DNA from 2 places in the Tardiphaga sp. 42S5 genome. Region 2 is predicted to be linked to the other one. Evidence: predicted binding sites of a transcription regulator. Region 2 holds the regulator's gene; the other holds the start of a gene.
What was found. Region 2 encodes LexA, which represses DNA repair genes until DNA is damaged. Its sites were predicted from a motif close to TGTTCNNNNTGTGTTCNG; they were not measured.
Positions count from the first base shown of each region.

Region 1 (3,275 bases), 640 kb from region 2:
ATTCGACGGCAAGTTATCTGACCAATTTCCCGTTCGATCGGATCAAGATCGACAAGTCTTTCGCGCAAGGCGCTCCCAACCGCCGCGATTGCGCAGCGGTGGTATCCTCGGTGCTTGCGCTGGCCCATGGTCTTGGCATCGCAACGACGGCCGAGGGCGTCGAGACCGAAGAGCAATTTGAATATCTGCGGGCTGCAGGCGTAGACCTCGTCCAGGGCTTTCTGTTCGGTCGGCCCGTCCCGCTCGCCGAATTCGGCCGCAATGCGGCAGCTTCATTTGGAAACAGCGCCGCCGACGGCAAGGTGCGCGCAGGGGTCATCACGGCAGGGAGATGACCGCCGCCGCCACCGGCGGCCTCCCCCAAACGCAAATCGGCCGCCCTGAGGCGGCCGATTGCAGTCCTGAAAATCTGAGCTATCCGCGGCTTAGTAGCCGTATCCGTAGCTTGAGCCGAAGCTGAAGCCGCGATTGCAGGTCGAGCAGCCCTGCTGCACCGGTGCGTAATAAACCTGCGCCGGAGCGACCATCTGGACGCGCTGCTGGGTGGCATATTGTGCCGGGATGCGCTCGTAATCGACGCGCGCAGGCGCAACCATCACGGTCTTCGGCACCATCACCGTCTCGTACTGCGCCGGCGTGCGGCGCGCGACGGTGCGACCGGGAGCAACCATGACCGTCTCTTCGACCGTACGATACTGCGGCGGCACCACCTGCTGCTGATAGCAGGTCTGGCACGGCGGCGGTGGCGCGTAGCAATTATAGCAGCCGGCCGAGGCAACACCGGGCATCGCCATTCCGGCGACAGTGGCGAACATCGCAGCAGCAATCAATTTTGTCATGATGAGACCCCGTGGCGAGCTTGTTTGAAATGAGTTCGTATCGCTCTGATGCGCGACACTTAGCCAAGCACCACCACCGGTCAACGCGGTCCTGATATTTACCTTGATGAACGTGCTTAAGAATTGATGACGGCAACTATCAGGATGCCAAGGCAGACACATTGCGCTGCGTTCGGATTCACAGCCCAGCGCAGCGTGAGATCAACCGGTCTCTGCGGACTATCTTAATAACCGTCGCGGGGCAGCCCGAAGAGTTGGTCGAACACACTCGGTTGGCGAACCACCCATTGGCCCGGTTCGCCCGTTCTCAGATCCCGCACATAACGCGGCGGCGCTTCCACATAGTAAAGCGGCGGCGGCGCGCGAATGCCGGTATCCATCGTGATGGGATAGCGCGCGGTGCCGGCGCGATAGCGCACATCACGGTAGTCAGAGGCAAGTACCGGCGTCGCCAGCGTCGCTGCACCCAGCACGATCATCAAAATACGCACGGCACACCTCACGCTGACGTCACTGCGGTGAGGCTATCGGGCGGAGGTTAATGAAGGATTCGTCGCATGGCAGTTCCCACGCGAGCTCCTGCGCGGAACAAATTGGACTCGCGAAGCGCTGGACTGCGGCTCAGCTGGTAGGTCGAGCAGCCTCGATTGCTCACCACTGCTTGCATCTGGATTCTGCTCGCGGCGCGTCTACCGAGCGTAAGCAATCGCCAAGCTGAAGAAGGACCATTGCAGAGGCTGCACCTCCGGCATCGCTGCGGCAAAGGCGATCCAGGCCAACATTGCCGACCAGTTCTCGCGCATCGGAATTTTGGCAACCGAATAGACCTTGCCCATGTGCCGGTCGATGCGTCCCACCCGGCGAGGCTGGCGACCCCTTCGAGAAGAAACTTGCAAATGCCCCGTTCAACCGCGTAGACCAAGAGAACAAACCAAAAACACCCACAGCCGCGATTCCTTCCGCCAATGGCCAAGAACCTCCTCTCCTTCGTCTGCCAGAACTGCGGTGCCGCCTATAACAAGTGGCAGGGCAAGTGCGACGCCTGCGGCGAGTGGAATTCGCTAGCCGAGGAGGACACCACCGGCGTCACCACGATTCCGGTCAGCGCGCGCTCCAAACGCAAGGGGCGAACCTTCAATCTCGAAAGCCTGACCGGCCAGAGCAACGACGCGCCGCGTATTCCTTCGGGCATGGGCGAACTCGACCGCGTCACCGGCGGCGGTTTCGTGCGCGGCTCGGTGCTCTTGATCGGCGGCGATCCCGGCATCGGTAAATCGACCTTGCTGACGCAGGCCACCAGCCTGATGGCGCGGGCCGGCCACCGCGTCGTCTACATCTCCGGCGAAGAGGCCGTGGCGCAAGTGCGGCTGCGCGCGTCGCGTTTGGGCCTCGCGGACGCCTCGGTGCAGCTCGCCTCCGAAACCTCGGTCGAGGATATTGTCGCTACGCTGTCGGAAGGCACGGTGCCGCGGCTGATCGTGATCGACTCGATCCAGACCATGTGGACCGACACGGTGGAATCCGCGCCCGGCACCGTCACCCAGGTCCGCGCCTCGGCGCAGGCGCTCATTCGCTTCGCCAAGAAATCCGGCGCCACCATCATCCTGGTCGGCCATGTCACCAAGGACGGCCAGATCGCCGGGCCCCGTGTGGTCGAGCATATGGTCGATGCCGTGATGTCCTTCGAAGGCGAAGGCTCGCAGCAGTTCCGTATCCTGCGCGCGGTGAAGAACCGCTTCGGCCCGACCGACGAGATCGGCGTGTTCGAGATGACGGGGCTTGGCCTGCGCGAGGTCTCCAACCCCTCAGAGCTGTTCCTGTCCGACCGCGATCTCGGCTCGCCGGGCACCGCCGTCTTCGCCGGCATGGAGGGCACCCGCCCGGTGCTGGTGGAACTGCAGGCTCTGGTTGCGCCGACCACGCTCGGCACGCCGCGCCGCGCCGTGGTGGGTTGGGATTCCTCCCGGCTTTCTATGGTGCTGGCCGTGCTGGAGGCCCATTGCGGGGTCAAGCTGTCGGGCTACGACGTCTATTTCAACGTCGCCGGCGGATTGCGGATCAACGAGCCGGCCGCCGACATGGCCGCGGCCGCAGCGCTGGTGTCGTCGCTATGCAATGCGCCGCTGCCCACCGACGCGGTCTATTTCGGCGAAATCTCGCTGTCCGGCGCGGTGCGCCCGGTGGCGCAGACCTCGGCACGGCTGAAAGAGGCTGCAAAACTCGGCTTCGGCCGCGCAGTGCTGCCGGAATCGGCGCGCGGCGATCCCGGCGGCGATGCCGGACTGTCCCTCAATACCATCGGCGGCCTGACCTCGCTGGTCGCCGATATCGCCGCGCGTGGCGTCAAACCCACGCGCGACAACAGCAAAAGCACAGATGCCGAGAAAAATACCGTACCGGCGCGATTCAAGCGCCAGGACGGCTGACAGCGACGTG
Region 1 is NZ_CP139027.1:4,428,701-4,431,975, forward strand. It holds gene SFY93_RS20630 (bifunctional diguanylate cyclase/phosphodiesterase) at 1-335, shown strand, start outside; gene SFY93_RS20635 (hypothetical protein) at 426-788, opposite strand; gene SFY93_RS20640 (hypothetical protein) at 1,064-1,330, opposite strand; gene SFY93_RS20645 (hypothetical protein) at 1,529-1,675, opposite strand; gene radA (DNA repair protein RadA) at 1,805-3,265, shown strand.
Region 1: radA (DNA repair protein RadA) is a predicted target of LexA. The motif match lies at 1,762-1,779, and genes of this name have one in related genera.

Region 2 (3,275 bases):
TGAAGAAGGGCACGGCGCCTGCCGTCGGCAGCTTCGTCGAATTGAAGGCAAGGCTGCAGCCGCCGCTGTCGCCGCTCCGGCCGGGTAGCTACGACTTCGGCCGCGATCTGTACTTTCAAGGGATCGGCGCGTCCGGTTTTGTGATGGGCGGCATCAAGGCGGTCGACCCGCCGATACAGCCGAGTGTGGCGTTACGCTATTCGGCGACCATGCAGGGGCTACGCGACGCCATCGACGCGCGGATCCGCACCGTGCTCTCGGGCGATAGTCGCGCCATTGCCACGGCACTGCTCACAGGTCGCCGCGATGCGATTTCGGCTGACGTCAATGATGCGATGTTCATCTCCGGCCTCGGTCATGTGTTGTCGATCTCCGGCTATCACATGGCCGTTGTCGCCGGCGTGGTGTTCTTTGCGATACGCGCACTGCTGGCACTGATCCCTGTCCTGACGGTGACATTCCCGATCAAGAAAGTCGCAGCGGCTGCGGCGTTATTCGCAGCACTGTTCTACCTGCTGTTGTCAGGTGCTGAAGTCGCGACGCAGAGATCGTTTTTCATGACGGCCGTCGTGCTGATTGCAGTCATGGTCGATCGCCGGGCGGTGACGTTCCGCACCCTGGCGGTGGCAGCAATGGTTGTGCTGATCGTGGCGCCGGAAGCGTTGGTGCATCCGAGTTTTCAGATGTCATTCGCGGCGACGCTGGGGCTGGTCGCATTGGTGCAGATAGGCATGCCCGCGCTGTTTGCCTCGCCCGATCATTCCGCGACCGCGCGCGTGGCGCTATGGGGCGGACGCGAGATCGCGATGCTCGTACTGGCTTCGCTGGTCGCGGGCCTCGCCACCACGCCCTATGCCGCGTTTCATTTCCATCGCGTCACGCCTTATGGCGTTGTCGCCAATCTCCTGGCGATGCCGGTGGTCTCGGCGCTGGTGATGCCGGCGGGCATTCTCGGTTTGGTGGCCATGCCGTTCGGCTTTGACGGTGTGTTCTGGCGGCTGATGGATGTCGGCATCCAGTGGATGATTGTGGTCACGCAATGGGTGGCAGCCTTGCCCGGCGCCATCGGCCGGATGCCGGCCTTTGGCATCGGACCGCTGATATCAGCCAGTATCGGCATCATCGTGCTCGGATTGCTGCGCACGCCGTTGCGCTTCGCGGGGGCTGGCGTGCTGGTGCTCTCGATTGTCTGGGCGTTGCTGGTGAAGCAGCCGGATGTCCTGATCTCGGGTGATGGTCACAGTGTCGCGGTGCGGAGCAGGGACGGGCATCTCCACGTGATGCGCAGCGCCAAGGATACATTTCTGCTGAAAGAGTGGCTCGCCGGCGATGCCGATGCGCGTCTGCCGACCGATGCCTCCGTCAGCCACGGTGTGTCCTGCGACCGCGACGGATGCATCACGCCGCTGGCCGATGGCGCTTTGGTGGCGCTGGTTTTACAGCCGGACGCCTTCACAGATGATTGCGAGAAAGCGGCGCTGATCGTCACGACGAGACAATCGCCGAGGGATTGCAGGGCGCTGGTGATCGATCAGGATCGCTTGCAACGAAATGGTGCGGTGAGCCTGCAGCGAACCGCAAACGGCTTTACCATCGATGCCGTGCGGCCACGGGGCCTGGACCGTCCGTGGTCGCGCGCAATTCCCGATGAGCCCCAGCAAGATCTGATCCAGAACAGTCGTCCACCGCAAAACCGGCCGGTGGATGCGACGCCGGCGGAAACCGATCTTCAACCCGAAGATCAGTAATCCGCCGAGGCGCAAATCTCAGTAGCGGCGATACAGGCCGATCAGCTTGCCCTGAATGCGCACCCGGTTGGGTGGCAGGATACGGACCTCGTAGGCGTCATTCGCAGGCTCCAGCGCGATCGACGCGCCGCGGCGGCGGAAGCGCTTCAACGTGGCTTCCTCGTCGTCGATCAGGGCCACCACGATGTCGCCGGTGTCGGCGCTCTCGTTGCGCTGGATCAGCACGGTGTCGCCGTCGAGAATGCCGGCGTCCTGCATGGAATCGCCGCGCACTTCGAGCGCGTAATGTTCGCCGGAACCGAGCATGTCGGCGGGCATGCTGATGGTGTGGCTACGGGTCTGCAGCGCCTCGATCGGCGTACCGGCCGCGATCCGGCCCATGACCGGGATAGCAACCGTGCGGCCATTGTCATCATCACCGCTGTTGCTGGCGATGCTGGCGGCCGAACGCACCTTGCCAAGCGTGCCTTCGATGACGCTGGGCGTGAAGCCGCGGCGCCCGGTGCCGCCGGTGACCGGCGCGCCGAGCTCTGGCAGCTTGATGACTTCGATGGCACGGGCGCGGTTGGGCAGACGGCGTATGAAGCCGCGTTCTTCCAGCGCCGTGATCAGACGATGGATGCCGGACTTCGAGCGCAGGTCGAGCGCATCCTTCATCTCGTCGAAGGACGGTGGGACGCCGGCTTCCTTCAGCCGTTGATCGATGAATCGCAGGAGTTCGTATTGTTTGCGCGTGAGCATCTGAAGCCATCCTCAGTTGACGGTGTCGGCCGCCGCGTGCGTTTCAAAGGGCCTTCGAACGGTGAGCCTCAATCCAGAGACGATCGTTCGAAGATCGGTTGCGCGAGTTCGGGCACTCTCAAACTACTCAAAGCCACAGAATCTCGAAACAAATCATGAACGAACACTATATGTTCCATATGTGTTCTGCAATGCTTAATTTGCCGTCAACAGAACGCACGTTGAGCGAGGTTTGAGGAGGCTGTTCCTCACCAGTCGTCGATCCTCGACGGACATGGAAAATGCTTCCGCGGTCGCTTGGGCTACGCGGACGTCACGCGCCCAATGGGCGGCGGCGGAGTCGTGGAGCCGGTCGCCAGCGAGCGCTGAACCATGATCGTGTCGGCCCAGCGGCCGGAGCGATAGGCGACGCCGGGCAGCAAGCCGACGCGGGCAAAGCCGAAGCTCTCATGCAAGCCGAGCGAGGCCGTGTTGTCGGCATCGATATAGCCGATGATCTGCCGGAAGCCGGCCGCCGCGCAGACATCGATCAACTCGCGCATCAACAGCCGGCCGATGCCCCGGCCGACATGTCCGTGGTGGATATAGATCGAATGCTTGACCGTGTAGCGATAGGCCGGTCGCTTGCGGAACAGCACCACATAGGCATAGCCGACGACCTCGCCGCCTTGCGTGGCGACGAGATGCGGGAACCGTTTGCTGCGCAGGTTCTTGCGCCGGTCTCTGAGATCGTCGGGCTGCGGCGTGTCGGCGTCGCTGACGCCTTCCTCGACGCCTTGCCGGATG
Region 2 is NZ_CP139027.1:3,784,269-3,787,543, forward strand. It holds gene SFY93_RS17500 (ComEC/Rec2 family competence protein) at 1-1,748, shown strand, start outside; gene lexA (transcriptional repressor LexA) at 1,767-2,489, opposite strand; gene SFY93_RS17510 (GNAT family N-acetyltransferase) at 2,792-3,275, opposite strand, start outside.